Regions from separate parts of the Pseudarthrobacter kochi genome, predicted to be linked through region 2. Evidence: predicted binding sites of a transcription regulator. Region 2 holds the regulator's gene; the other holds the start of a gene.
The links. Region 2 encodes LexA, which represses DNA repair genes until DNA is damaged. Its sites were predicted from a motif close to TCGAACANNTGTTCGA; they were not measured.
Positions count from the first base shown of each region.

Region 1: a site for LexA is predicted at 10,868-10,883, ahead of ACZY0Y_RS14480 (LexA family protein). Genes of this name have one in related genera too.

Region 1 is NZ_JBVAYV010000031.1:2,351-17,321, reverse strand. It holds gene ACZY0Y_RS14540 (GIY-YIG nuclease family protein) at 1-374, shown strand, start outside; gene ACZY0Y_RS14535 (GIY-YIG nuclease family protein) at 413-1,321, opposite strand; gene ACZY0Y_RS14530 (hypothetical protein) at 1,476-2,084, opposite strand; tRNA gene ACZY0Y_RS14525 (tRNA-Leu) at 2,476-2,558, opposite strand; gene ACZY0Y_RS14520 (5-methylcytosine restriction system specificity protein McrC) at 2,715-3,959, opposite strand; gene ACZY0Y_RS14515 (McrB family protein) at 3,959-5,386, opposite strand; gene ACZY0Y_RS14510 (DNA adenine methylase) at 5,692-6,576, opposite strand; gene ACZY0Y_RS14505 (site-specific DNA-methyltransferase) at 6,712-8,031, shown strand; gene ACZY0Y_RS14500 (hypothetical protein) at 8,054-8,326, opposite strand; gene ACZY0Y_RS14495 (hypothetical protein) at 8,370-8,744, opposite strand; gene ACZY0Y_RS14490 (hypothetical protein) at 8,741-9,079, opposite strand; gene ACZY0Y_RS14485 (Y-family DNA polymerase) at 9,116-10,396, opposite strand; gene ACZY0Y_RS14480 (LexA family protein) at 10,423-10,854, opposite strand; gene ACZY0Y_RS14475 (hypothetical protein) at 11,264-11,551, shown strand; gene ACZY0Y_RS14470 (helicase associated domain-containing protein) at 11,885-12,535, opposite strand; gene ACZY0Y_RS14465 (DNA-binding protein) at 12,748-13,368, shown strand; gene ACZY0Y_RS14460 (HNH endonuclease) at 13,930-14,971, opposite strand, start outside.
Region 2 is NZ_JBVAYV010000003.1:50,399-65,369, reverse strand. It holds gene ACZY0Y_RS02465 (MarR family winged helix-turn-helix transcriptional regulator) at 1-493, opposite strand, end outside; gene ACZY0Y_RS02460 (DUF3046 domain-containing protein) at 538-756, shown strand; gene recA (recombinase RecA) at 979-2,031, shown strand; gene ACZY0Y_RS02450 (regulatory protein RecX) at 2,222-2,707, shown strand; gene miaB (tRNA (N6-isopentenyl adenosine(37)-C2)-methylthiotransferase MiaB) at 2,747-4,321, shown strand; gene miaA (tRNA (adenosine(37)-N6)-dimethylallyltransferase MiaA) at 4,388-5,323, shown strand; gene dapF (diaminopimelate epimerase) at 5,437-6,393, shown strand; gene ACZY0Y_RS02430 (class I SAM-dependent methyltransferase) at 6,374-6,988, opposite strand; gene hflX (GTPase HflX) at 7,449-9,017, shown strand; gene ACZY0Y_RS02420 (ATP-dependent DNA helicase) at 9,010-11,199, shown strand; gene lexA (transcriptional repressor LexA) at 11,268-12,017, opposite strand; gene ACZY0Y_RS02410 (LysM peptidoglycan-binding domain-containing protein) at 12,377-12,886, shown strand; gene ACZY0Y_RS02405 (histidinol-phosphate transaminase) at 12,965-14,083, shown strand; gene hisB (imidazoleglycerol-phosphate dehydratase HisB) at 14,163-14,789, shown strand; gene hisH (imidazole glycerol phosphate synthase subunit HisH) at 14,786-14,971, shown strand, end outside.

The DNA.
Region 1 (14,971 bases), on a different contig from region 2:
AAACCCACTTCGCAATTGAGCGGGGAGAAAGATCTACGACCGGTTCATCGACGGTCCGCCGCTCATTTGCGGCGCTCCTCCGGGAGCCGCTCGAACTAAGCGGAGTGCCCCGCAATAAATCGAAACCGGGTCACTTTGCCAATTACGGACTCGAGCGTGACGCAGACGACCGGCTGACCGACTGGATGCAAAAGCATCTGACGATCGCGGTGTGGCCGAAGCCGGCAGGACTGGACCTCACGCTTGCAGAAGTCGAAAAACGCGTCCTCCGCCGGTGGGGGCCCCCGCTCAATTTAACCCATGTGCCGGCGCCCCTGCAGCAGCTGCGTTCCGCGCGCGCGGTCTTGGCGGCAGAGGCGCGGGCCTGGGCATAGCATCAGGATTTCCGTACCCGGAGGAGGCCCTGGCTAAGCTAATTTGTCGGAGGAATCCCTTGTTCTTGCCATTGGCCGTACGTCAATCCAGTCGCCGGTACCCGCCAGCTGATGCGCCCGTTTGTTGTTCTACCAGAAACGACGGCAGCTGCAGCGCTAGGGCTCTTGAATATGTGGGGCTTCGTGAAGCGGGCCGTTGCGCCATCGACAACGAGAACGCCAGCTGAAATGAGTTTCTCATGGAGGTTTTCGTAGGAATGATTAGTTCCTATCCAAGCAGTTCTCGCCGTGGATCCTGCCAGGACGGCAAACTCGCCGTCAACCTCCTGCGCCTGCGCAGTAATCCCGACATTAGCGACCGACATTTCGAATATGGGCGAAGTGGACAAGTTTTGGCCGTGAGCAGAAGGATCGGCCGGTGCAGGAAGGCTTCGTAGAGCATCGACGCCGAGGACGGGGAGGATGATCTTGGCCTGGTCGATGAAGTACTCCATGTCCGACCTGTCCGCCTCCGGCAGTGGAAGTGGCTGGGGTGCCGTTCCATTGGTGACATTTGCCCTGCCTGCGGCAGTAGCAATGGCGATGAATCGGCTTTCCAAATATCTGGCATGCGCTTTGGTGAGGTTTGCGTCTTTACTCGTGAGAACGATGGCCCTATTCCAGAAATCCTTGCCGCCCCTGTCCTCTGATCGGTGGTGCATTTTCAGACGCTCACCAACGTTGTCGCCTTCCCCGATGTAGATGAGTGCTTCGTCCAGGTCCTCGACGCCATCTCCTAAAAGGAAGTAAATGCCAGTGCGTTGGGCTTCCTCCCGACGGAGAAGTTCGGCCAAGTCCGACCTGCTGGCGGCGACGATGTGTCCTGTCCAGTTCATGATTTCGGCAGTGAGCATTCCCCCGGGGGTGCCATCAACCAAGAACAACCGGACCTGCTTGCCGATGGCCATACGTTCTGTCCTTCTTGGTTCAGATAACCGAGTCCACTTTCAGCCAGGAAGGCCTCCCCGATTCTATGGGCACCCCTGCCAATATCCTGGCCACATGGCAAACGCCGAATGGCTCGGCAAAGCTTCGGTCGCCTTCATGCTGACCCCGACTGCATCAGGACTGTGAATTCGGACCGCCGAGCCAGAAGAGTGCGATATCGACATCCCTCGCAGACCAAGTGTGTCCGTGTTGGCCTGCCGTTGACCGCAGGTCTTCGACCAGTTCCATGTATCGTCCGTACCTTCCGCGCGCAGGCGAGAGAGAGAGGCCGAGAGTCTCCAGCCCGGTTTGGGCCCGCTCGTCGTATACCGCCATTCGTTCGGGAGCTGCGGCTAGCAGAAGGGCTGAAGCCAGTGCATCTCCCGTTTTGAAGCCGGGAAGCGGTGAGAGCGCCGCCCGGCCGGCAGAAGCCGCCGCAGGTACCGGTAGTGACACATCGGTGACAGCAGAGACGGCCTTCTCCGTTATCACCCTGACTTCCTCTTCGGGCTTGATCATCAGTTCGCGAACCCAGGGAGTATCCCCGCGGAGGCGCTTCCAGAACAGCAAGGCTCCGATGTCGGCCTTGCCGATGCTGGCCGTCGCGCGAATTCGGTCTGCGACCTCGGTGAGGACCTCGTCGTATGATCGCGATGTGCCTGCCATGTACGCGGCGTGGGAGTCTCGAAGTGTCTCCCAAGCCTTCAGGTCGAGGATTTTGGGGGTGTGGTCCGGCGCGTTCATGTTTTGAGGATGCCACAGCATCGACTGTTCGCCGGCGGGCTCCAAACAGTGTCGTGTTGCCGGACATAGTCGGGCGTAGTCTCGCTCGGCCCCACGGTGAGGTCTCACGACGTCGCGGCTATTTTCTCGGTGCCGCTGGAGCAGACACGAACAGCCGAACAGCGGGCCAGCAGCACCGCAGCCGATGCAACGTCCAGGGTGGTCGCGGCCGAGGCGCGGGCAGACACCCTGCAGAAGCACACGAGGCGCTATTGCAATGCGTCGTGCCGGAAGCCCCCGGTTCCGAATAATCCGCCCCAGACCAAAGACATCTTTCGGAATCGACCAAAGAAATAAACCCCGGTCCGAAGACCGGGGTGTATCAAAATGAGCCTCGACTCACTACTTTGCGTGCGCGAGGGGGGATTTGAACCCCCACGCCCTTTCGGACACTGGCACCTGAAGCCAGCGCGTCTGCCGTTCCGCCACTCGCGCGCAACTTCTTCCACGTACTGTCAGCCACAGACTCCGGACTAGCAAAGTTGTGTAGGCAGCGAGGTCCAGCATAACGGACTATCGCAGATTCGCCCGCGAAACCGAAACGTGGGTCGAACCTCTATGGGCCAGACAGCAGCGAATTCGGCGGCCATGTCAAGGACCTGGAACTGATGCAAGGATCTGCCGGATGATCGCAGCCCGCTGCTCGTCGCCGTCCCCACGGTTGTAGCTGTACATCTTCAACCCGACTGTAACCAGGTGGGCAGGTGCGCTGTTAAACCCGGTAACTTCGTATCTCTTTATAGGCTCGTCGCCCGGATACACGATGATCGAGAGGGGCGAATGAAGGGCAGCGGCCGTGGCGAGGGCTTGATATACATGTTTGTCGCGGGGTGTTTCCCCGGGGAGTGTGTATTTTGCCTCAAAAGTGGCCACGATCTTACTTCGTTGGCTAAGGACGCCATCGGGAATGACATTGGTGGCAGTTGCTCCGGCATTTGAGAGTAATGGGTGCTTTCCCTTCGTCCCGACGTCAATTTGCATCCCAGGTGTCCGCGCCACAGCGCTCAGGACACGTCCTAGAAGCGTCTCGAGCAGTGGCCAGGGTTCGACCGCGACTTCTAGACCTATGGAACGACCGGGGTCTCCCACGATTGAGCGGTTCTTCAGGACGGCGGCGGCAATGTCCCAGGCTGGCTTGTACTTTGCCCATTGAGATGGCAAATTTCGGTTGGCTACGGCCGGATTAACGTAGGTTGGCGCGGGGTGGCCGGGGATCACGGACGTTTCCAGAAGTCGCAGGCGCGAAAAGAGGCTGGCATCGCTTACGGTTCGCCGGAAGTTACCGGCGACGATGGATAGGCCACGGGTGAAGTCATTTGCGACGGTCAAGTCGTCCCGCTCGATGGGAAAGATTGTCGGATCGAGCAGAGCGCTCCTTACCCACTTCCCGACGTTGAGATGTCCGTTCAAGCGACGGGAAGTCAGCCTGTGGTGTTCATAGACTTGAATGGGGCCTTCTTGGGCTACCGCGCGCTCCAGACGGCGAGCATATTCGAAGGCGACGGCTGTGGAGAGGTCATTTCGACGAGGCCCGAGTTTCGAGCGTTGTGATCCGGTTACCGATATGCGCGTGCTGTCTGTGAGTAACTGGACGACTGCTTCGGTCCAATTGACCTCGGATCCCACTTTGGGTTCGACTTCAAGGACAGCTCCGCTCCCCAGCCGGACGGAGCCGACCAGGTTACGAAGCTCGATCTGATTATTTGGTCGTGCGAACTGTTTGAGAGTCGGGGCCAGCTCGATCTTCAAGCGTCCGACTGCCTCTTCGATGGCCTTTGCCGTCTCGGTGGTTGCGTCTCCCGGTATGTGTTCCCGGAATCTGACGCGGTCTTCCATCACAGAGCGGCGAGGCGCAGAAGCTCAGTATGTAGCTCTCCCGTCTCCAGCGCTGCCAGTTCATTGAAGTGGAGCCGCGGACTTCCGTAGGTTCCCAGCGAAGAATCGGACGCCTTCCACCATGCCGCCTGCGTTCCGTTATTCTTGACAGCTTTGTCGGACGTACCGGCGATGAGGAGAGCACCCAGAAGATCGTCGTTGTCCTGGAGAGCGAGGCGGAGGGTTTGGGTGACCCTGCGGTCCCATGCCACGGCGAGCGAATGCAGCCGTTCAGTAGCCGAGTCACCCGAAACATGCCAAAAATTGCTCTGGCCCAGACGGAAGTCCTGGCCCAAGACAGCATCAATGCGATCGTTCATAGCTCTCAGGAGCACGACGGCCAGATGACTGACGGCACCGGACGTCCATAGTTCCCAGGGAAGAGTGAGGTCGGCCTCAGCATCGGCACTTACGTGCTGGCTCAGTGCCTCGTAATCGGGCGGCATCTCGACGATGGAGAAGCGGCGACGAAGAGCGGCGTCCAATGGGGCAACAGAGCGGTCGCTGCTGTTCATCGCGGCGGCAATCCATAGGTTTGGTGGCAATGTAAATCGAGAGTTGACGGTGGTAACTCCGTCGGCCGCAAACTCGCCGGGCACGTCAACCTTCAAGTCGCCGTACGGAAGGTCGACGAATGCTGTCCCGCGCTTGTCCTTGTCGAGCAGTGCGAGAGTATCGCCGAGTATCGCGGCGGCATTGCCGCGATTGAACTCGTCAAGTATCAGGATCGCGGCATTCTCGCCCGCTGACGCATAGTGAGCGAGATTCACGAGTGGCCCAGTGGCCACCTTGATTGCAACCCCACCATTGGCGGCCGGCTCGGGCATTAGACCGAGGACGAGGTTGTCATAGGAGTAGCTGGGGTGCAGGACCACTGTGCGCGTTTTTCCAGGAGCGAGGGATGCCGATTCTTCGGACCACGCGTCGTGGTTCTTGCTGGGATCGAAGAGAATCCCAGTGCCCGGGTTCTCGATGTACTTGGTGAGTCGCTCCAACAGCACGGTCTTGCCGGTGCCTGGCGGACCAACGAAAAGCAAATTCGGGTTATCTTCGAATTTCTGCAGGACTTCGGCAACGTCAGGGGTTAGTGCTGCCCCTCCACCTTCGAGCAAGATTGACGCGCAAGACCGAGTAGGAATTGCCTTCGCTACGACTGCCTGAATGGCCTGGGGCAGTGCTGCTGTGTCAGCAAACTTCAACTCTGGTGTCGGGTCTTGAATGTATGCGCGGATATGGAGGACGTTGGTCTCTCCGTGGAGCTTTATTGCCATAAGGTACGCCTTAACCCCAAGCTCCTCGAACGCCTCGAGGTGGCTGTCAGCCTCGTTGGCCGTGGCCCCCTCAGGGTTGCCAGGAATCGTGCCCGGACCGCTAGGGGTCGGTGTCACGCTGAGCCTCCAAGGAGCTGGCGCTCCCAGAACCGTGCGCCAGGTGAGGTGGTGCCTGTCCACTGAGTGCTTGACAAACCCTTCAGCTTGGCCGCCAGGCCATTTGAAAGTCAGGTTGGTACGTTCACCCCCATCATTCGGCGGTAGGAGGTCTGCCATAAGGTCTCGGCACAATCCGGATACCTGTAAGTAGTCCTTTGTGTAGCTGGTGTCTCCGTCGAACCGGCCGTAGGTGGCTTTCTGAGCGGTTTTTCCGAAGTACCAGATCCAGACTGCTTCTACGGGTTGTGCGGCCAAGAGGGATCCTACTTTCCGATAATGATGGTCTCGGGGGAACGTCGAGCTTCCACGGCCCTCTTGCTTTGCGCGGCTATCGAGCGGTGCGTTGTGAACCCGATGATATCTGCATCCGGAAAAAGGTCCCGGACCTGTTCGTTGTCACGGTTGGACATGACCCATCGAACACCCCGAGCAGTTAGGACCGTGCAGATATCAGCCAGTTCCTGCAGGTCTGGCAGGCCGAAGACCTTGGAGGTGTATTTGTTGAACTTTGAGGTCGGTTCTTTCTCGTCCGAGTTCGACCATACGGGCAGATAGGGAGGATCGAGATAGACGAAGTCCCCTGGCTCCGCACGTAAGCATGCTTCGCGGAAGTCTCCAAAGTACGCGTCGGCGACGGAGAGCGTGTTCTGCAGACCAAGAAGCGCTTCATCGGTCAGGCCGCGGAAGGGTCGATCGCCCCATGGAACGTTCATGGCGCCCGTCTTGGAGTTTGTACGCCACAGCCCATTCCAGGATGTCTGGTTCAGATAGATGAAACGCGCTGCGCGGGCCACGAGGCCTTCTGTGGTTGCGGCTCGCACCTCGTAGTAGAAGTCCTTTGAGTCGCGCTCTTTGTACCAGGCGAGGAGTGGACGCAGTTCGTCTTGATGTGAACGGACGGCGATCCACGCGTTGATGAGTTCTTCGTTGAGATCGGTGAGGTGGGCGCGGCCCTGAATCCTGCCCTGGACTGCGAAGAACATGGCACCGCCGCCCAAGAACGGCTCGTGGTAATTGACGAAGCTATCCGGCACATACGGAAGGATTTTAGGTAGCAGACGGCTCTTCCCGCCAGCCCACTTAAGGAAGGGCTTGCTGGCACGAGCTTCGGTTTCTGCCGACGAGATCGTGACGTTCGTCGTGGGCATCAACGTGTCGAAAATTGTGGGCCTCCGCGGCTAGACCTGCCAACTTTGGCAGCTGGCTCGTGAGATCATTGTGAATTGTATTGAACAGGTGGCCTCCGACATTGGGTCGCTGACCCTAGACCCGAGGTGAAGAGCATGAGTGACTTTGTAGAGCTGGTGTGGCCAAACAAAGAGCTCACGCTGAGGGCCTCAGGCCTCACCGGGTACGAGTGGCTTCAGCCAACCGATGAACTCCTCAAGAACTCACCAAAGCTCACCCCGCTGACCTCCACTAACTTAGACCGCCGGTCAAACATTCTAGTAATCGGCGATGGCCTTGATGCCATCGAAGGACTGGCGATGAACACGGATGCTCTGGAGGGCGGGGTCCGTCTTGTCTATATCGATCCACCGTTCAACACACAGGTCAATTTTCGCCAGTACAACGACACCATGCAGCGCCCGATGTGGCTCTCAATGCTTCGTGACAGACTTGCCGCCGTAAAGCCGCATCTGACGGAGGATGCCAGTATCTGGGTCCACCTTGATGACTCCGAAGTCCACAGGGCCCGCATGATCATGGATGAGGTCTTCGGTGAGAAGGCCTTCGTCACATCGATTGTCTGGCAGAAGAAGACGACCCGAGATAGCCGCGCGGCTTTCTCCTCAAATCACGACACCATTCTGGTTTACGCGCCCAGTGGGCCTCGGGCGTGGAAAACGTCCCGCAACCTTCTGGTGAAGGACGAAACCAACCTGTTGAATCGCGACCACGATCCCCGTGGACCCTGGACCGACGCACCGTTTACAGCACCTGGATTCCGGAAAGCGCAGCAGTACGACATTGTGACGCCCGGAGGAACGGTTTTGCGTCCTCCGCGGGGTCGCAGCTGGTACGCCACAGAACCAACCTTCGAAAGCTTATTGGCGGATGACAGGATCTGGTTTCCCAAGAATGGTAACGGCTCGCCCCGTCTGAAACTGTTCGCCCACCAGTTGAGAGGACTGGTTCCCTTCACGGTTTGGGGTTCCGCCGACGTAGGCACCAACGATGACGCCAAGCGACACCTCCTTGAACTCTTCCCTGAAGTTGAAGTCTTCGACACTCCAAAACCGGAGGAACTGCTGGAACGCATCATCCACATAGCTACGAAGCCGGGTGAGCTTGTCGTGGACCTCTTCGCGGGGTCAGGCACCACGGCGGCAACCGCACACAAGATGCACAGGCGTTGGATTGCTGTCGAACGCATCACGCAGACGGTACTAGATTTCACGCTCCCACGACTTCAAGCGGTCGTCGACGGAACAGACCGCGGCGGGATTACCTCTCAGACATCGTGGACAGGCGGAGGCGCATTTGAAGTCGTGCACGTCACTCCGCGATTCGGAACGCTGACATCGCCCCACAGGCCGGCTGCAGTCGCCAAGAAGATTGGCCGCATAGTTGACGCTGGGGACTCGGCTTCTGTCGCATGAAATTTAAGCTGCTTGGCTGACCCTACGGGTCCTCCAGCGCCTCTACCTCGGCGGCGTCCAGCAATGCTGCCGAATCGTCGCCGGTGGCCCGGGCCAGCTCGTCCAGGGATTTGAAATGGACCCGGGCGAGGGTGATGGCCACCAGCTCCAGGAATGCGGTGCCGTTGCGCTGTTCCAGGTCGCCGAGATATTCCAGCATGCGCCACTCCAGGGCGCCGGGGCCTTCGGATTCTTCGGCGGCGAGCCGCGTCAGTGTCAGGGCAGCCAGGTCCGGGTTGTCGTAGATGAGTCCCATGGGCCAACGCTACCCACGCCGCCGGTGCGGTCAAGAGCCGGTGCTAGCGCCAGCGGTAGGATTCCAGCGCGAGGAACAGGGGAGCGGGGTCGCCTTTCAGCCGGTCGACGGGGCGGGATCCGGCAAGGGCTCTGGAAGGGGTGACCATCCAGAGCGTGAAGTAGTTGTGCGGTATGTCCAGCTCCATCGCACGTTGAAAGAGCACAACGACGGTGGGGCGGAGCTGTCCGCCGGGGAGGAACTGGAAGCCCGGGCAGAAGGTGCCGTCGTCGATGAAGACGCGGACGAGCTGGCGCATCACGGGTTCGGGGTCTTCCATGAGCTCGGAGAGCCGGCGGCGTACCTGCTGCAGGGTCGGGAGCGTGAATTCCGTCCGGATTCCTGCCCACGTCTGATCGGTGATGGGTTGGCCGTTCACTCTTCTTCGGTTGTTTCGTCGGCGTCGCTGATGTTGTCCAGGAGCCAGTGCGTGGAGAGCGGGTTCCGGCGGAGCGTGGCGGTCCGTAGGGCGGAATGGGTGCCGGAGCGGACCTGAACTTGCCAGTATTCGATGCTGACGAGGTCGCCGCTGCCGACGGCTGCTGTGCGGCGGGTGTCCCACCAGGCGTCTCGTCCGAACCAGTGCTGGGATTCCGTGTCGGGATCGACAAGCCAGATCCGTCCGTCGTGGCGGATGGCGAGGGGCTTGCCTGCCGGGTCCGTCCGGACCTGAAGATCGTTGGTCCGGGTGGGGGCTTCGATGATGGTGGTCATGTGGTGCAGTCTTTCGTCATGCTGTCGGGCGGGTGTTTAGGCGGCTTTGACGAGGGGGAGTTCGTCCCAGTGGGTGGTGTAGCGGGGGGAGAGCATGTCCCGTTTCATGGTCCAGTCCGGTCCGCCGCGGATGCCTCCATGACCCAGGCCGATGGATCCGCGCCCGTACCGGCGGGTGATGTCTTCGAGGAGGGTTCCGACGTGGCGTTCCTCGTGCGGGTTCTCGAACAGGGACAGGGGCGCCTGGTTGCCGCTGGGTCGCAGGTCGGTGACCATGATTCCGGCACGGGCGTACCGTATGCCCTCGCAGATGCGGGGCAGTAGCGCGTGGGCGGCCCTGGTCAGGATCACCGGGTCCGCGGTCGGCATCGGCAACGGCACGCACACCGAGGGGTAGGAGGTGTCTTTCGGGTTGAAGTGTGAGGTGCCGGCGAATGCGGTGAGGACCTTGGCCTGGAGCCCGTGTTTGGCCAGCCGTGCCGAGGCCTGCTGGCCGTAGACGCTCATGACCTGCCGGATCCCGGCCGCGGTAGTGATGGGGGTCGCGAAGGAGCGGGAGAAGATGAGCTGGTCCCGGCCGATGCGTTCTTCCTCCATCGGGATGCAGGGGGTTCCCTGGAGTTCCAGGACGGTGCGCATCATGACCACGGAGAAACGGTCCCGGATCATCACCGGGTCGGCCCGGGACAGATCAAAGATCGAATGGACACCTAAGGCGTTGAGGCGTTTGGTCAGCCGGGTGGCGACGCCCCAGATCTCGATCACGGACAGGCGGCGCATCAGCGATTCCCTGTCGGAGGCGGGCACGGAGTCCCAGTGGCAGACCCCGTCGAAGGCTGGGTTGTTTTTGGCCCATTTGTTCGCCAGTTTTGCCAGGGTCTTCGTGGGCGCGATGCCCACACAGACCGGCACCCCGACATTCCTTTTCACCGTATTCTTCATGGTCCGGCCCAGGGCCAGGAGTTCCTCCGGGGTGCCTTTGACGCCGAGGAACGCCTCGTCGATGCTGTAGACCTCCAGCCAGGCCGAGTACCGGCCGAGGAGTTCCATCACGCGGGCGCTGATGTCGCCGTAGAGCTCGTAGTTGCTCGAGAGGGCCACGAGTCCCCATTCCTTGGCCCGCGGGGCGAGTTTGAACCACGGCTCACCCATGGCGATACCAAGGGCCTTGGCCTCCGGGGAGCGGGTGACGGCGCAGCCATCGTTGTTGGACAGCACGATGACGGGCCGGCCCTCCAGAGACGGGTCGAACGCCCGCTCGGCCGAGGCATAGAAGCAGTTCACATCTACATGCGCGATCTGCGGCAGATGCCGCATCACCGCCGGCTTGGACACGACCGGCCCTAGACGTAATGAAGGCATCGGGTTGCGACGCCCCACACGACCAGGTCCGACAACGACGGCACCCGGATGTCCGGGTAGGACGGGTTCTCCGCCTGCAGCACCACCCCGGTTCCGGTGATCCGCAGCCGTTTAATGGTCAGCTCCCCATCCAGGACCGCAACGACCACGGACCCGTCCACCGGTTCCAGGGCACGGTTGACGATCAGTTCGTCGCCGTCGCTGATCCCGGCGCCCTCCATCGAGTCCCCGGACACCCGCACGACATAGGTACTGGTGATGTCCTTAATCAGGTGCTCGTTCAGGTCGATCCGGCCATCAAAGTAGTCCTGCGCGGGCGAGGGGTATCCGGCCGCCACAGCGACCGGAGAGATCAGCACCGACAACAACGATGCGCCCGCATCTATCACGCGGGGACCAACAGCAACGCCCACAACACACCTTTATTCGAATATATGTTCGATTCATTTCAAGTGTACTGGGGCGGGCCGACAAAGGAACTATCGGGTTCCGGACCGGGCCGCTGGCGGGACGGGTTGTACGCCAATGGGGACAGCCCTGAGCTGTGCGGAGGGCTCCGCTTGACCCCAGTGGGCACAACCTGGCGGGCCCTCGCTGTTCCTTTGTTTCGGCTTGTGGACGGCCTCCGCGGCCCCTGCCTCGGACATACAGAGGCAGCCAATGGCGCCTACCGGGTTCACTCCGGAAGATCCTGTTGACAGGGGAAATCGGTGCTCCTAGATTCTTAGTGTTTTACGTCCGTTTCTGGGCCGGTCATGCTTCACATTCATGCTGTTGCTGTTTCATTTGCGTGGCCACGCCGCCAGGATGCAGGAGGCCACGATGACGAAGACACCACTGGAAGATTTCCTTACTGAATGCGTCGCCGCAGATCCGGACGGGGACGGTCTCAGCGTCGAGGAACTGTATGGCCTGTACCTGAGCTGGTGCGGGCTCGATGGCGTTGTACCCGTGGGTGGCAAGCAGTTCAGCGCCGGTCTACGCGCAGCTAAAGTCCGCACTGAACACCGTGGACGACGGTGCCCGGGTCTGAGAATGACCGGCCCGGCAGCGTGCGATTACCTTATCCACCGCGAACTGCCGCTCGCCGTGATGGAAGCCCCGGCCTGACTTCCTCAACCGACTCCGCACCCGGCCCCTGAAAGCGTCGCGCCGCTTCCCGGCCGCACGCGCGCGGGAGTCCGCGGCGCAGTACCGGCCGCCTAAGGGGCCACGGCCCGGTCATCGATGCCCTCTCTCCGAGGTCGCGTCCGGTTTGAGCGCCAACTGCTAGCAGCCCGAGCTTCTTCTGCTGGTGGATGAGAAAAGCCTCCGCGCGAGTCCAGGACTCAAACGCGGAGGCTCCCGGCTCTCCAAGCTGAGGGGACTGGAGAGCCGCTCTGAGTCTACTAGCAGCAGTGACGTCATGACCGCTGGCCGGCGGCGGGAGGCGCGATGTCCCGGTCACCGCCGGGGAGGCCGGCCCCGGGTCCTCCCCGTCTGCCATCCCGGAACGGCGTCGTCCAGGAGCTTGACCTTCACGGGATCGAGGTCGCCTCGGCGCCATTTGTACCGCTGGGCGTGGATCCAGACTCCGAGAGTGTGTTCCCGCTCTGAGTCATAGTCGTGGTGGCGAGGCCAGTCGTTGCCTTCCTGCCGGAAATCCACGAGCTCGGCAAGCCGGTCGTGCCACCTGGCTTCGTCCGCAGATGCCCTGTGGTTCCCGGCCCATGCCGGAACCCGGGCAAGACCATGGCTGTAGGCCGGGTCAAGGGTGCCTTCGGCTGCTTCGCGCCGGCGCTCAGAGAGCCACCGGGCCATCGAGCGTTCACCCCTGTTCTCCGAGTGGCCACGGGGGAGCCGGCTTTCGGTCGTAATCCAGGCGATGACCTCCTCCATCCGGGCAAGGCTCCTGGGGGAGGGGCCGGTTCTGGCGCCGGCAGCGGCCTCGTGTTCGGCCTCAAGCTCCAGATCCCGGCGGCGGGCGATGACCAAGTGATAGCCGACGACGGCGGGATGAACGCGAACCAGCTCAGCGATGCGTTTCCGGCTCAGCCCGAGCCGGTACATCAACACCCATTCCGCGTCCGGAGCGCGCCGCAACCGCCTGTCCATAGTGGCTCCATCCTGCCACGACCCTCCCCGGCAGGGCGGGCGCGGCGAACGCGGGCCCCCGGCGCGCGGTCCCGGCGTCCGGCCGGGCCGCCGGTTCCCGGAGGCCGCGGAAACGACGAGCCGAGGAGGCATTTCGACCGGCGGTATTGCCAAGTAGTAGTAGGAGTAGTAGTTTTGTTACTACTACTCCTACTACTTATAAGGTTGTCGCCGTGGCGTTGAGTGTGAAAGACCGCGTGTTTGCTGCTGCGGAGCAGATCAGTGCTGAGCGGCGGCCTACCGTTTCGACGGTGCGGGCAGCGGCGGGTGTGAGCAACGCCGATGCCACCCGCTACCTGAAGGAGTGGGTCGAGGAGAAGCAGGCCGCGGGCGGGCAGGTTGCCGCGACGCCGGCGGCAGTGCTGGAACAGGCCGCTCGCCTGGCCGGGGCCTGCTGGGCCGAAGCGTCCGCCCTGGCCAATGAGCGGCACGCCGCCGCCGAAGCGGTCTGGGCGCAGGAGAAGAAGGACCTGGCGCTGGAGATCTCCGAACTCGTCGCTGATCTGGACAAAGTAGGTGCCGAGAAGGACGCGGCCGTCACCGAGCTCACTGCCCGGATCACCGCGCTGGAATCCGAGGCCGCGGCGATGAAGGCGCAGCTGGAGCAGGCACGTACAGCCGAACAGCAGGCCAGCAACATCGCAGCCGGCGCAGCTGCCAGGCTGGCCGCGGCCGAGGCCAGAGCAGAGACACTGCAAAAGGCGCACGACGCGCTCCTGCAGCGCATCGTGCCGGAAACCCCGGACAAGAATGACCGGGCCAAGCGAACCAGTGGCGGCGGCCCCCAGCTCTGAACTGCGCGGCAGGGTTCTACCTGACTTCCCTGGCCTCTTGGGGGGAGGGGAGGCAACGGGGACCTCATGGAATCGCTGATGAACTTCGTGCTGTCACTGACAGCCCTGGCGGCCTCGACGACCTCTTACCGGGCCCGTTTTCACGGCACTGTTCCGGCAGGACTCGTAGACCGGTGCGGGGCAGGCCCGCCAGCCGTCGGCCGGCCTGCCGCTGCTACCGTGGCGGCTGCACTTCCGCCGCGGGGAACTCCCGCAGAGTCCCTGCAGCATCGAAGCTGCACCGTGAGATGTCTTTTTTCCGAGGTAAACAGAAAGAGCCGGCACATGGTGCCGGCTTTTCGCCAGGCAATCGCTACGTTCAACGCCACCATGAATATATCGCCGGGGGCTGGCCTGTCCGATGGCAAGATCAACGCCGACCAGCACCAGCGAACCCCAAAGCAACCGCGAAAAGAGCACGGCCAGTACCAGCAGAACCTCTGGGGCAGCACCTTCCCGCCAGGCACCGCAGCATGCACCTTGATTCGGGACGGACTAACCTCATTCACCGAGACTCGGCGGCTAGAACAGCCGGAGCTGGCCGTCGGCTATGCCGCCCCAGTGGGCCGGCCGGTCCCGAGCAATCCAGGCACACTCGATAGAACAGAATTTCCGTTCGCTCGGCCCTTTGCGATCGGGGACCTCAAAGCGTTTTCGACACAGCGGGTTGAGGCACTTCTTGACCACGTAGCGTGTCCGGCGGGATTCAGTGCTGCACTTCTTGGAGCAGTGTTTTATGGAATCTGCCTGGTGAGCCCTGATCATCAATGTGGAGTTGCACTGGGGGCAGGTCCATTCGACGCGAGGCTTGCGAGGAATCTCCTGGTCCTTTCCGGTCCGTGGGTTGGGGTGACGGAATTTTGCGCGGAGCTTGTCCGGGGCCAGAGGCCAGCGGCCGCCCTTTGATGAGTTACAGGAACGACAGATGGGTCTCAGGTTGGACAAACAGTGGGAACCTCCTTTGACTATGGGCTTGACGTGGTCCTCCTGTGTGGCGCCTTCGATTCCGCACATCCAGCAGCGTCTGCCCCAAAGCGAGAAGCGTGCCGCCTTCTGGGCCGGCGTGAACTCAATGACGATGCCTCCCGGCGCTGCTCGGGAGACGTAGCGCCGCAGCCGGTACCTGTCCTTGTTTTGCTCGTAATAGCCGCGGGCGCAGTCTTTGCACTCGTTGGCGAGACCGTTGCGGTTGGTTTTTTCTTTCGTGAAGTCATCGCCTGGGCGTATCCTCTTGCATCCGCTGCACACGGCGAAGATTTGCCCGGTTTGGGCCGCCTGTTCCTCAAGGTGAGCCGTCACCGCGCAATCGTCCGAACAAAACTTGTCTCCGGCCGCCTGCCTATCCACGGGGCGGATTTTGGAGCAAATGGAGCAGCCCAACGCGGCGAACATACAGGTTCGGTTGCAGAAGCGTTGACGCTTCGCCCGGTTGGCTTTGAAGCTGGTCGATTTGCCGCAGTGCTCGCAGGTGACGTCCCTGCGCCCGGCCGCGGCGCGGCATGCAACTGAGCAGAAGCGGGCACGTTCCCGAGTGGCGGCCGCGCTGAAGGCCTTGCCGCATTGT
Region 2 (14,971 bases):
GGGGGAAACCGTCACGCTCGTAGGTGGCATTGAGTTTGGCGATGTAGCGGGACAGGGTCTGCAGATCCTCCGTCTGCCACTCGCCCAGCCGTTCGCGGAACACTTCGCGCCGGGCGTCCTGCACCTGGTGCATCCTCTCCTCGCCCATGGGCGTCAGTCGGATCATTTGCGCGCGGCCGTCGAGCGGATCGGCTTCCTTGGAAACCAGGCCCAGGCCTTCGAGGAACGCGACCTGCCGGCTCACCGAAGGTTTCCCGACGCCGATGCTGGACGCCAGCTCGGTCAGCCGGATGGAGCCCTGGCGGCGGATCACGGTGAGCAGGCCGTACGCGGCCGGTTCCATGTCCGGGTGGACCTGGCGGGAGAGGTGATGGGAGATCGAGCGGGCACGGCGCCAGAGCAGGCTCAGCTGGTGCTCGACGGCGGTCAGCGCCGCGTCGGTGGAATCGTCAGTGCCGCCGGGGATACCGGGGCCAACGGCTGAGTTGCTCATGGCAACCATTCTAGAGTCCCGCCGCACCGTGAGAGACTCTATGGGTGCGAATCAGTGACTTTTGGCGCCTTATGGACGACGAATTCGGGGCAGGGTACTCCCGCGTCCTCAGCAGCTCCCTGGTCCTCGCGGGCGTCGGTGGCCGGACCGCCGACCAGGCCCTGGGCGCAGGTGTGCCTCCCCGCCAGGTGTGGCTGGCGCTGTGTGAGGTCCAGGACGTCCCGCCCGAGCGCCGGCTGGGCCGCGACGTCAAGCCGCGCTGACGCGGCTTCGCCCCTGACACGCCGCAAGGATTGTTCGAATATCTGTTCGGGTAGGACTATGCTTTTTTCAGAGTGTTTTCCACATATGCGGGGCCGGCAGGCAACTCTGTCGGTGGGTGCCAGTAGCTTCAGTAATGAACTGATCACCAACCTGATCAAGAACACTAAACACAGGGCCGGAACGGGCCCCTCCACAGCGAGAAAGTAATAGAGGTGTGAACCATGGCCGCAGCCCCGGATCGCCAGAAAGCGCTCGACGCAGCGCTTGCCCAGATCGACAAGCAGTTCGGCAAAGGCTCCGTCATGCGCCTTGGCGACGAAGTCCGTGCGCCCATCGAGGTTATTCCGACCGGCTCCATCGCCTTGGACATTGCCCTGGGAATTGGCGGCCTGCCCCGCGGCCGCGTTGTCGAAATCTACGGTCCGGAATCCTCCGGTAAGACCACGGTGGCCCTGCACGCGGTCGCCAGTGCCCAGCGCCTGGGCGGCATTGCCGCCTTCATCGACGCCGAGCACGCCCTCGATCCGGAATACGCCGCCAGGCTCGGCGTCGACACGGATGCCCTCCTGGTCTCCCAGCCCGACACCGGCGAGCAGGCCCTGGAAATCATGGACATGCTGATTGGCTCCGGTTCCCTTGACGTCATTGTCATCGACTCCGTCGCGGCCCTCGTTCCCCGCGCCGAAATCGAAGGCGACATGGGCGACAGCCACGTGGGCCTGCAGGCCCGCCTGATGAGCCAGGCGCTCCGGAAGATCACCGGCCGCCTGAGCCAGACCAAGACCACGGCCATCTTCATCAACCAGCTGCGCGAAAAGATCGGCGTCTTCTTCGGCTCACCGGAAACCACCACCGGTGGTAAGGCGCTGAAGTTCTACGCCTCGATCCGCATCGATGTCCGCAGGATCCAGACCCTCAAGGAGGGCGCGGACTCCGTCGGCAACCGCACCAAGGCCAAAATCGTCAAGAACAAGATGGCGCCGCCCTTCAAGATCGCCGAATTCGACATCATTTACGGCCAGGGCATCTCGCGAGAAGGCGGGATCATCGACATGGGTGTCGAACACGGCCTGATCAAGAAGTCCGGCTCGTGGTTCACCTACGACGGTGACCAGCTGGGCCAGGGCATGGAGAACTCGCGCCGCTTCCTGCGCGACAACCCGGAGCTGGCTGCCGAGCTGGAGCGCCTCATCAAGGAAAAGCTCGGCGTCGGAGTGAAGGCCCCCGCCGAGACCGAGGCATCACCGAAGCTGAAGGCCGTTGACGGCTTCTAACCGCCGGCCGCGCAAAGGGGCAGGATTCCCCTCCCGGGATCCTGCCCCCGGCCTGACGGGCCTGACCGGCCTGACCGGCGTTCACGGACCCGGAGACGGGCCCGGGGAACGTGCGGGGAAGGGGACCCGCCGTGCGGGTCCTTCCACCGAACAGGACCGTGACGCGGACCCGGCAGCGGTCGCACGTGCCATTGTCCTGCGGCAGCTGACCAACTCGCCCAAGAGCCGGCTGCAGCTCGCCCGCAAACTGGCCGAGTGCAACGTCCCGGACGACGTCGCCGAAGCCGTGCTGGACCGCTTCGAAGAAGTGAAACTCGTTGACGACGCGGACTTCGCCGACATGTGGGTGCGGTCCCGTTCGCAGAGCCGCAAACTCGCCAAGGGCGCGCTCCGGCGGGAACTTGCCGAGAAGGGCATTGAGGCGGAAACTGCCGCCACCGCGCTGGAACAGCTCAGCGACGAGGACGAGGAATCCGCGGCCCGCGAACTGGTCCAGCGGAAACTCCGGGGCGTGACCGGGTTCGAGGACCGCGCCGAGCGGGACAAAACCACCCGCCGGCTGGCTTCCATGCTCGCCCGCAAGGGCTACCAGCCCTCGCAGGCCTTCCGGATCGTGGGCGACGTCCTCGACGAGGCTGTGGCATGTTCCGGCGCAGGAGCCGAGCCGGATTCCTGAGCACGCCCCGGGGCCGCGCCGACCCGGTACCCTTAACAGGTGAGTTTGACCATTCCCTCCCCAGCAGCCGGCACCACCCCTTCCACCGACGCCTCGTCAACACCTGGCGCCGCGGCACAGCCCTCCGCGCCGCAGGCCCGCACGTACCAGGTGCGGACGTTCGGCTGCCAGATGAACGTGCACGATTCCGAGCGCATGTCCGGGATGCTCGAAGCCGCCGGTTATGTCCCCGCCGCCGGGGAACTGGCCGACGTCGTGGTCTTCAATACCTGCGCGGTGCGGGAAAACGCCGACAACAAGCTCTACGGAAACCTCGGCATGCTGGCGCCGGCTAAGGCCGCCAATCCCGGAATGCAGATCGCCGTCGGCGGGTGCCTGGCGCAGAAGGACCGCGACACCATCCTCAAGAAGGCCCCCTGGGTGGACGCCGTCTTCGGCACCCACAACGTGGGTGCCCTGCCTGCCCTGCTGGAACGGGCCCGCCACAACAACGAGGCACAACTCGAAATCCTCGAGTCGCTCGACGTCTTCCCCTCCACGCTGCCGACCAAGCGGGACTCGGTCTACGCCGGCTGGGTGTCGATCTCCGTCGGCTGCAACAACACCTGCACCTTCTGCATCGTCCCGGCCCTGCGCGGCAAGGAAAAGGACCGCCGCCCCGGCGACATCCTGGCCGAGATCCAGGCCCTCGTTGCCGACGGCGCCATCGAAGTAACCCTGCTGGGCCAGAACGTGAACTCCTATGGCGTTGAATTCGGCGACCGGCAGGCTTTCTCCAAACTGCTGCGCGCCTGCGGTGATATTCCCGGCCTGGAACGCGTCCGCTTCACAAGTCCGCACCCCGCCGCCTTCACCGACGACGTCATCGACGCCATGGCCGAGACCCCGAACGTTATGCCGCAGCTGCACATGCCCCTGCAGTCCGGCTCGGACAAGGTCCTCAAGGACATGAAGCGGTCCTACCGTTCCGCCAAGTTCCTCGGCATCCTGGACAAGGTCCGCGGGAAGATCCCGCATGCCGCGATCTCCACGGACATCATCGTCGGCTTCCCCGGCGAGACCGAGGAGGACTTCCAGGCCACGCTCGACGTCGTGGAGAAGTCCCGCTTCGCCACCGCCTTCACGTTCCAGTACTCCAAGCGGCCGGGCACGCCCGCCGCGGAGCTCCCGGACCAGCTCCCCAAGGCCGTGGTGCAGGAACGCTTCGAACGCCTCACCGCCCTGCAGGACAAGATCGCCGCCGAGGAGAACGCCCGCCAGCTCGGCCGGCGCGTGGAGGTCATGGTCACGGCCCACTCCGGACGTAAATCCGAGGAAACCCACCGGCTCTCCGGCCGGGCCCAGGACCAGCGCCTCGTCCACTTCTCCGTGCCCGACGGCGCCGAGTCGCCCCGCCCGGGCGACCTCGTCACTGTGACGATCACCGAGGCCGCGGCGTTCCACCTCGTCGCCGACCCGGCGTCGGCGCAGGACTACAGCCTTCGGCGCTCCCGCGCCGGCGATGCCTGGGACAGGTCGCAGGCGGACTCCTGCGGCGCACCCGCGCCCGGGTCCCCTTCCGGCACAACGGGCGTCTCGCTGGGCATGCCCACCCTCCCCGTCCGCGGCCGCTAGTCCGTGACAGCTCCGCAGGACGCCGCGGCCGGCAAAGGGTCCGCCGACAAAGCCGACAAAGCCGACATCGGGGCCGGACCCACACCGGACGGCGCATTACCGGCTCTGCCGGTCGTCGCCGTCGTCGGGCCAACCGGCTCCGGCAAGTCCGATCTTGCCGTCTCGCTGGCACTGGAGCTCGACGGCGAAGTCATCAACGCCGACTCCATGCAGTTCTACCGCGGTATGGACATCGGCACCGCGAAAATCACCGAGGCCGAACGCAGGGGAGTGCCACACCACCTCCTGGACATCCTGGACGTCACCGAGGAAGCCAGCGTCTCGGACTTCCAGCAGCAGGCCCGGGAGCTCATGGCCGGCATCCAAGCCCGCGGCAAACGCGCCATCCTGGCCGGCGGTTCCGGACTCTACGTCCGTGCCGCGCTGGACGTGCTGGAATTCCCGGGTACCGATCCTGCCATCCGGGGCCGGCTCGAAGCGGAACTGGAATCCGGCGGACCGGCGCCGTTGCGGGCGCGGCTGGAAGGCGTGGACCCGGTCTCCGCCGGCCGGCTTGGCGATGGACGCCGGATTGTCCGTGCCCTCGAGGTGTTCGAACTGACCGGGCGGCCGTTCAGTTCCTTTATGCCCACCCGCGAGTATTTCCAGCCCGCCGTGCAGATCGGGCTCGAGGTGGACCGGGAACAGCTCCGGGAACGGCTCGCACGCCGGGTCCACGCCATGGTGGAGGGCGGGCTGCTCGAAGAGGTCCGGAGGCTCGACGCCGCCGGACTCCGGCTCGGCCGCACAGCCCCGCGTGCCCTCGGCTATTCCCAGTTCCTCAAGGTCCTCGACGGCGAATCGGACACGGCGCGGGCAGCGGAGGAAACGATTGTCGCCACCCGGCAGTTCGCCCGCCGCCAGCTCACCTGGTTCCGGGCCGACCCCCGCATCCATTGGGTCGACTGGCAGGACCCGGAACTCGTGGCGAAGGCCGCCGCGCTCTGCGGCGGCGCCAAGTGACGGTGCTGTTTTGACGGTGCTGTTTTGACGGCGCTGTTTTGACGGCGCCCAATGACGGGATGATTGACGCGGGCATTTTCCGGCGGCCCGCACCGGAACGGTAACCTTGGAGCATGGACGAAACCCTGGCCGTGGCCGCTGACCGCAACCCCACCGGTGACACTGCAGCCCTGAGCGGACTCAAGTTTTCCAAAGGCCACGGGACGGGCAACGACTTTGTGCTCCTCGCCGACCCCAACGGCACCCTGGCAGTAACCCCGGAGCAGGTCGCCGCGCTCTGTGACCGCCACCGCGGAATCGGCGGCGACGGGCTGATCCGCGCCGTCCCGTCCCGGCTGCTCGCCGAGGGCCGGCAGCTGCTCACGCACCACCCGGACGCTGAATGGTTCATGGACTACCGCAACGGAGACGGCTCGCTGTCCGAGATGTGCGGCAACGGTGTCCGCGTCTTTGTGCACTTCCTGATCACCGAAGGCCTCGTAGACCTCCCCGCCGGCGAGTCACTGACCATCGGCACCCGTGGCGGCGCCAAGACGATCGTCCGCACCGCCGGCGGCTACGCCGTCGACATGGGTCCCTGGGAGTTCATCTTCCCGGGCGAGGCCACCGCGCGGGCCATGGACTCGCTGGTCAGCGCGGCGGGGCTGGAGGTCGCCCGGCCCGCGCTGTCCGTGAGCATGGGCAATCCGCACACCGTCGTGGCGCTGGCCGAACTCGCCGAGCTGGAGGCCACGCATCTGTTTAGCGCTCCGCACGTGGATCCGGCCCCGCCCCACGGCACCAACGTCGAGTTCGTTGTGCCCTCCGAGCCGCTGGTCCATGAGGGCGTCGGCACCATCACGATGCGCGTTCACGAGCGGGGAGTCGGGGAAACGCAATCCTGCGGCACCGGCGCCTGTGCCGCAGCGGTCGCAATCCGCCACTGGGCCGGCCAGGGCGCCCCGGACGTTTGGAACGTCCACGTCCCGGGAGGCGCCGTCGGCGTGAAGTTCTTCCTCGGTGCGGAGGGCCACGAGCACGTCGAGCTCAGCGGACCCGCGGTGATCGTGGCTAGCGGGACGCTTTCCTGACCCGAAGGATGCGGAACGACTTTGAGGTGCTCTCGCGCGTCACGGTGAAGCTGCTGTCCAGCTCCGCTGCGAGCCAGCGCTGCAGTGAATCCGAGCCCAGGTTCTTCTGCACGACAAGCCACGCGGAACCGCCTGGCGCCAGCCGCGGCAGCCAGAGGAGCAACAGGGCGTGGAGTTCGTCCTTGCCGATCCGGATGGGCGGGTTGGACCAGATGGTATCAAAGCGGAGCTCCGGGTCGACGGCGTCGGGCGTGCTGGCCGTGACATTGCCCAGTCCCAGCAAGGCCGCGTTTTCGTTGGTCAGCGTTACGCAGCGTTCGTTGACGTCCACGGCGTAGACCTGCGAGTGCGGTGCCCGCAGGGCCATGGTCAGCGCGATCGGACCCCAGCCGGAGCCGATGTCCAGCAGCGTGCCCTGCGGTGCCGGGGCGGGAGCCTCGGCCAGCAGCACGGCCGTGCCCTTGTCGATGTTGTCCGGGCTGAAGATGCCCGAGGACGTCTGCAACTGCCTGGTTTCACCGGCCAGCTCCACGGTCAGTGGCTTGCGGGTGAACGGCCCGGCAGGCTGGGCGCTGAAATAGTGTGCAGACTCCATAACTGCCCAGATTAGTTGGCTGACGGCCCGCAGGCGAAACCGCGGCGGGGGACCGGGGGTGCCTTTCCCATCTGCTAGTCTTAAAGACATGTTCCTGAACTTCAAGTAGCCGGCACGGGTTAACACCCGTCCCCGCAGCGACGCAGGTAGTTACCTTCCGCTCAGTGCGCCACCCCACGATGCTCCTGAAAAGGACCCACCGCTGGCGCCCGACCCTCTTGGAGTTTGGCAGTGCTCACTGGAGCGCGGCCGGGCGGACAGTCTCTCCCTCCCCAAGGCGACCACCACGCCTGTTCCCCCTTCTCACCGCTCCTGCGCGGAGCCCACCCTGCCCCCGGCACCGCTGCCGCAGGCATCCAGGAGACACCGATTGACCAATAGTCGTCAGCCCAGCGCGAATACCGCCCCACCCAGCCCCGATCGGCACTATTCTGAAACTGCCGAACCTCTAAAGGAGACCATGACCAGTCAGCCCAACACCGGACCCGATTCAGCAGCCCAGGACATGAGTCCTGCGGAAATCCAGGCTGTCATCGACCGGATCCTCTCCAAGGACACCCCTGCCCGGAAGGCAGCCCCGGCTGCCGGTGGGCCCACGTCGGTGCTCGGCAAGGCGCAGGCGATCTCCCGGCTGGACGAGGGACACAGCACGTACGACGGCGACCAGCAGGACCTCGAGGAACGGCACGCCCTGCGCCGTACCGCCGGCTTGTCGACCGAACTCGAGGACGTCACCGAGGTCGAATACCGGCAGCTGCGCCTCGAGCGCGTCGTCCTGGCCGGTCTCTGGAGCGAAGGAACCCTCGCCGATGCCGAGAACTCGCTCCGCGAACTCGCCGCCCTCGCCGAGACCGCCGGGTCGGAGGTCCTGGACGGCATCGTCCAGCGCCGCGCCAAGCCCGACCCCGGAACCTTCCTCGGTTCCGGCAAAGCCCAGGAGCTCAAGGACATCGTGATGTCCACCGGCGCGGACACCGTCGTCGTCGACGCCGAACTGGCCCCGTCCCAGCGCCGCAGCCTCGAAGACATCGTCAAAGTCAAGGTCATCGACCGCACCGCCCTGATCCTGGACATCTTTGCCCAGCACGCCAAGAGCCGCGAGGGCAAGGCCCAGGTGGAACTGGCCCAGCTCGAATACCTGCTCCCGCGCCTGCGCGGCTGGGGTGACTCGATGTCCCGCCAGGCCGGTGGCCAGGTGGGCGGTGCGGGTGCCGGCATGGGTTCGCGTGGTCCCGGTGAAACCAAAATCGAACTGGACCGCCGCCGGATCCGCACCCGGATGGCCAAGCTGCGGCGTGAAATCGCCGCGATGAAGCCGGCCCGCGAGACCAAGCGGGCCAACCGCCGTCGTAATGCTGTGCCCTCCGTCGCGATCGCCGGGTACACCAACGCCGGCAAGTCCTCGCTGCTGAACCGGCTGACCGACGCCGGTGTCCTCGTGGAGAACGCCCTGTTCGCCACGCTGGACCCGACGGTCCGCAAGGCGGAGACCTCGGACGGGCTGGGCTACACCCTCGCCGACACTGTCGGCTTCGTCCGTTCGCTGCCCACACAGCTCGTGGAGGCCTTCCGCTCCACCCTGGAGGAAGTCGCCGACGCGGACCTGATCCTGCACGTCGTGGACGTCTCCCACCCGGATCCGGAAGGCCAGATCGCCGCGGTCCGTAAGGTGTTCAGCGAAGTCGACGCACGCAAGGTGCCGGAAATCATCGTCCTGAACAAGGCCGACGCCGCCGACCCCTTCGTGATCGAACGGCTCAAGCAGCGCGAACCGCGCCACGTTGTGGTCTCGGCACGCACGGGCGAAGGCATCCCGGAACTGCTCAAGGCCATCAGCGAAGGCATCCCGCGGCCCAGCGTGAAGCTGGAACTGATGATCCCGTACAACCGCGGCGACCTGCTCAGCAAGCTGCACGAGACCGACGCCGAGATCGTCAGCCTCGACCACGAGGAAGCGGGCACCCGCGCCGTCGTGATGGTGCGCGAAGGATTCGCCGCTGAACTGGATTCGTTCATCAGCAATGACTGAGGCAGCGGTGACCGGGGCGGACACAGACACGGGCGATCCGGCGGGGGAGGACCCGGCAACTCAGGGCCCGGCACCAGTGGACCCCGCCGGGACGGACGCCGGGGAGACTGCATCCGCCGGAAAGCGTTCAGCCAGGACAGGCGGCCCGGCCGGCGAGGAGTTCGTCATCGAACTCCTCGACCGTGCCGTGTCGGGCATGGGTGGCCAGAGCCGCGACGGCCAGCACGAAATGGCCCGGCAGGTGGCGCACGCGATTGACAGCGGCGACCATCTGCTGGTCCAGGCCGGAACCGGCACCGGCAAGTCCCTGGCGTACCTGATTCCGCTCATCGCCCATTCGCTCGTGAGCGACAAGCCCACCCTGGTCTCCACCGCCACCCTGGCCCTGCAGACCCAGATTGTCGGCCGCGACCTGCCCCGGCTGCTGAAGACCATCACCCCGGCGCTCGAACGGCCCGTTAAGATCGCCCTCGTCAAGGGCCGTTCCAACTACGTGTGCCGCCACAAACTCGACGGCGGTTTCCCCTCGGAAGAACCCTCGGAAGGGCAGCTGTTCTCGCTCGGCGAGGATACCTCCGTGCCGCATTTCGCCGCGGCGATGGGCGGACCCTCGTCCCAGCTCGGCAAGGAAGTCGTCCGGCTGCGCGAATGGGCCGAGGACACCGTGACGGGGGACCGCGACGAACTCCTGCCCGGGGTGACAGACCGCGCCTGGCGGCAGGTCTCGGTCACCTCGATGGAGTGCCTTGGCGCGCAGAAATGCCCGCTCGCTGCCGAATGCTTCAGCGAACTGGCCCGCCGGAACGCCGCGGACGCCGACGTCGTGGTCACCAACCACGCCATGCTGGCCGTCAGCGCCTTCGAGGGCCTTGCCGTGCTGCCCGAATACGACGTTGTGGTGGTCGATGAAGCCCACGAACTCCAGGACCGGGTGACCGGTGCCGTCTCCGGCCAGCTCTCCGTCGCGATGGTGCACGCCGCCGCGTCCGGGGCACGGAAGCACACCGGCATCACCGTTGATGCCCTGAACAACGCCGCGTCCAACCTCGAACTCGCCATCGAAGGGGTCCCCAGCGGACTCATGCCCAACGGCCTCAACAGCGAACAGCTGGACTGCGTGGACCAGTTGCGGGACGCCTGCCGCGCGGCGCTCTCCGACTCCAAAGGGGACAGCGCCAACACGGCCGACGGCGGCCGGCAGCTCGCGCGGTCCCGCCTCATGGTGATCCTGGAGCTGTGCGAACGGCTGCTGGCGGCGCGGGAAAACCGCGAAGTGGTCTGGTTTTCCAGGAACAGCACCTTCGACCCACAGCAGGGCTACTCCCAGCCCGACGAGTCCGCGCCCGCCCTGATCAACGTCGCCCCCCTCAGCGTCGCGGGACGGCTCCGTGAGGGCCTGTTCGCGGACCACACCGTCATCCTGACCTCGGCCACCCTGGCGATCGGGTCAGCCTTCGAACCTGCTGCCGGCGGTCTCGGCCTGGTCGGACCCGGCGCCCCCAGCTGGACCGGGGTCGACGTCGGCTCGCCTTTCGAATACCCGAAACAGGGCATCCTCTACGTTGCGAAGCACCTGCCCAAACCCGGCCGCGGCACCTCTCCGGAAGCCCTCGACGAGCTCGAGAAGCTGATCCGGGCCTCCGGCGGCGGGGCCCTGTGCCTGTTCTCCTCCCGGCGCGCGGCGGAGGACGCCGCTGAGGCCATGCGGCCGCGACTGGACATGAGCATCCTGTGCCAGGGGGATTCGACCATGACGGCGCTCGTGAAGCAGTTCGCCGACGAACCGGACACCTGCCTCTTTGGCACCATGTCCCTATGGCAGGGTGTCGACGTGCCCGGGGCCTCCTGCCGCCTCGTCGTGATCGACCGGATTCCGTTCCCGCGGCCCGATGATCCCCTGATGACGGCGCGGTCCCGCGCGGTGGCCCAGGCCGGGGGTAACGGCTTTATGAGCGTTTCCGCGACCCACGCCGCCATCCGCCTGGCCCAGGGCGCCGGCCGGCTGATCCGCACAACGACGGACAGGGGAGTGGTGGCCGTGCTGGACTCCCGGCTGTCCACCGAACGCTACGGCGGATTCCTCCGCGCTGCCCTGCCGCCCTTCTGGCCCACCACCGACCCCGCCATCGCCCTCGCGGCCCTGGAACGGCTCGCGAAAGAATCCGGCCAGCCAGCCAGCTGACTACGGACGGGGGCGGGGCCGGGACGCGCGGGCCGCTGCTAGTGCTGCGGTGCTGGTGCCGACCGGTCCTAGAGGGAGCGAAGCACCGAGACGACTTTGCCCATGATCACGGCGTGATCGCCGAGGATGGGCTCGTACTGGGTGTTCTGCGGCAGCAGCCAGGTGTGGCCGTCGCGCTGGCGGAACGTCTTGACTGTTGCCTCGTCGTCCAGCAATGCGGCGACAATGTCGCCGTTGACGGCGTCGCCCTGCTGGCGCACAACCACCCAGTCGCCGTCGCAGATGGCCGCATCGATCATGGAATCTCCCGCGACCTTGAGCATAAAGAGTTCCCCGTGGCCCACCAGCTGGCGGGGCAGGGGCATGACGTCCTCCACGACCTGGTCGGCCAGGATCGGTCCGCCGGCGGCGATGCGGCCCACCAGCGGCACCATGGCGGTGTCGGTGGCGCTGGCCAGCTCGGACACGGACAATCCGCCCACTGTGCGCAGCCCGCCGGACTTCGCGGCCCCGGAAATCTTTGGGGTTCCCTCATCGAGGGTCAACGGCATCAGCACTTCCATGGCCCGGGGGCGTTTGGGATCGCGCCGCAGGTAGCCAAGTTTTTCCAGCTGTGAGAGCTGGTGGGTGACGCTGGACAGGCTGGCCAGTCCCACGGTGTCGCCGATCTCGCGCATGGACGGCGGATAGCCGTTGTCGGTGACCGAGCGCTGGATGGTTTCCAGGATCTTCTTTTGCCGGACGGTGAGGCTCTTGGGGGGCCGGGCTGCCTGCGGGGTTCGCTGGGTGGCCCTGCCGCCAGTGGCTTGTGCTGCCATGTTCGCCAACGCCTTTCCGTTCCGCCCGGCCGCCGTGGCTGCGGATGCCGGGAACTTCCGGCCTGAAATGTCAGACCCTGCTGATCAACTGCAGAAGTGGTTGTTCTTTGACTCAAACGTAGGCCAGCCACACCGCTTTTTCAAACATTTGTTCTAGCGAGTCTCGACAATGTTCGTCAATAAGTGCTAAAACAGAACAAGCAAGGTTCGAATATGTGTTCTAGTCATTCTCTGTTTGAGGCTGGGGCACTGCTCGGGCACAGCGCGACGTTCGGTTCTTTGTTCGAAGGTTAGACCGGTTGGCGGCAAGCAGGTGGAGTACGCCGGGCGGCACAGTATGGTCCAGGAGGGCTCAGTTCATGTCAGCATCAAGCGCGTTTCACGACACTTTCGGCCGCGACGCATTCGGCAACTACGGCCGGCCCGACGGCGGTGCATCCGTCGGCGGGTATGCGCCGGCCAACCAGGACAGCTCCATCAGCCGGGACAGCTCCATCAGCCGGGACAGTTCCATTCGCCGGCACAATCCCGCAGCGCCCGCACTGCGGGTGCGGCAGGCGCCGCTCAAGCTCACCCGGCGGGGACGCTTCGTCTTCATCGGCGTGCCGCTGATCCTGCTGGCCGCCCTCATCCTGTCCTTCAGCGGCTTCCTTAACGCGCCCGCCAAAGCGGCGGAATCCGCCTCCGAGCTGTCACTGACCCCCACGGTCACCGTGACAGTGCAGCCGGGCGAGTCACTCTGGGCCATCGCCGAAGCCGTGGCGCCGGAGCGCGATCCCCGCGATGTCGTGACCGATATCATCCAGCTGAACAACCTCGACGCCGCCCGCGTCGTGCCGGGCCAGGCCCTCTTCATCCCGTCCAAGTAGCGCGTTCGACCCCGTCAGCCGGGCCCTGCGGGGCGTCACAGTTTCGGGGCCCGCGGCGATCTCACTTAAACTAGTGAGGTGACTGACCAGTTAGAGCGCCTGAACCGACTTCCCCTCCGGACCAATCTGCGCGGCCTGACGCCCTACGGCGCGCCGCAGCTGGAGGTCCCCATCCTGCTCAACGTCAACGAGAACACCCATGGTGTCCCGGCCGATGTTCGGGCTGCCATCTCCGAGGCCGTCACGATCGCCGCCGCAGGCCTGAACCGGTATCCGGACCGCGAATTCACCGAGCTGCGCGAAGCCCTGGCGGAGTACCTGGGTCACGGACTGGGCGCCGACAACATCTGGGCCGCGAACGGCTCCAACGAGGTACTCCAGCAGATCCTCCAGGCCTTCGGCGGCCCGGGCCGCACCGCCCTTGGGTTCCCTCCCACCTACTCCATGTACCCGCTGCTGGCCGCCGGCACGGACACCGGGTACATCGTGGGCGTCCGCGCCGACGACTACGGACTGAGCGCCGAGTCGGCCGCCCGCCAGGTCCGCGAACTCCAGCCCAACATCGTCTTCCTGTGCTCCCCGAACAACCCCACCGGCACGGGCCTGGGGCTCGACGTCGTGGAGGCCGTGTACGAGGCCGGCGAAGCCAGCCAGACCATCGTGATCGTCGACGAGGCCTACCACGAGTTCGCCCACGACGGCACGCCCAGCGCCCTCACGCTCCTGCCCGGCCGGGAACGGCTGATCATCTCGCGCACCATGAGCAAGGCCTTCGCCCTTGCCGGTGCCCGTGTCGGCTACATGGCGGCTGCGCCGGAGGTCACTGACGCTCTGCGCCTGGTCCGGCTCCCATACCACCTTTCGGCCATCACCCAGGCGGCAGCCCTGGCCGCCCTGCACCACCGGGTCGCGCTGATGGCAGACGTCGAGGACATCAAGCGCCAGCGGGACAGGATTGTGTCCGAGCTGCAGCGGATGGGCCTCAAGCCGGCTGCTTCCGATTCGAACTACGTCTTCTTCGGCGGCCTCGACAACCCGCACGAGATCTGGCAGGGGCTGCTCGACGCCGGTGTGCTCATCCGGGACGTTGGCATTGCCGGGCACCTGCGGGTCACGGCCGGGACTGAGACGGAAACCACAGCCTTCCTCGAAGCCCTCGAGCGGATCCTGGCCGGCCGCGCAGTGCAGCCCGCCTAGACTTAACACCGGACATCCACACTGCCCTGTTCGCCGGGCACCGTCGTCATCCAACCGTCGTCATCCAAAGGACACGCACATGAGCAACACCGGATCAACCGCTGCCGAGGGCCGGACCGCACGCATGGAACGGACCACCAGCGAATCCTCCGTGCTGGTCGAGATCAACCTGGACGGCACCGGCGTCTCGGACATCAGCACTTCGGTCCCGTTCTACGACCACATGCTGACGGCGCTGAGCAAGCACTCCCTGATCGATATGACGGTCAAGGCCACCGGCGACACGCACATTGACGTCCACCACACGGTCGAGGACGTTGCCATTACCTTCGGCGAGGTCCTGCGCACTGCGCTCGGGAACAAGGCCGGGATCCGCCGGTTCGGCGAAGCCACGGTCCCCCTCGACGAGGCCCTCGCGCACGCCGTCGTCGACGTCTCCGGACGCCCGTACCTCGTGCACGGCGGCGAGCCCGCCGGCCAGGAGTACCACCTGATCGGCGGACACTTCACCGGGTCCCTGACCCGCCACGTCTTCGAGGCCATCACCCTGCACGCCGGAATCTGCCTGCACATGAACGTCACCGCCGGCCGGGATCCGCACCACATCGTCGAGGCCCAGTTCAAAGCCTTCGCGCGTGCCCTGCGCGCAGCCGTCGAGCCGGATCCCCGTGTCAAGGGCATCCCGTCGACCAAGGGTGCCCTGTGACCGGCAAGGTGCTGCAGGGCGGCGCCATCATCAACCCGGACGCCGGGAGGAAGCCCGCCTCGCCCGAGGGCAAGCCCACCGTCACAGTCCTGGACTACGGCTCCGGCAACGTCCGTTCCGCCGTCCGCGCCCTCGAACGCGCCGGCGCCGAGGTCATCCTCAGCTCCGGGCCCGAGGACGTG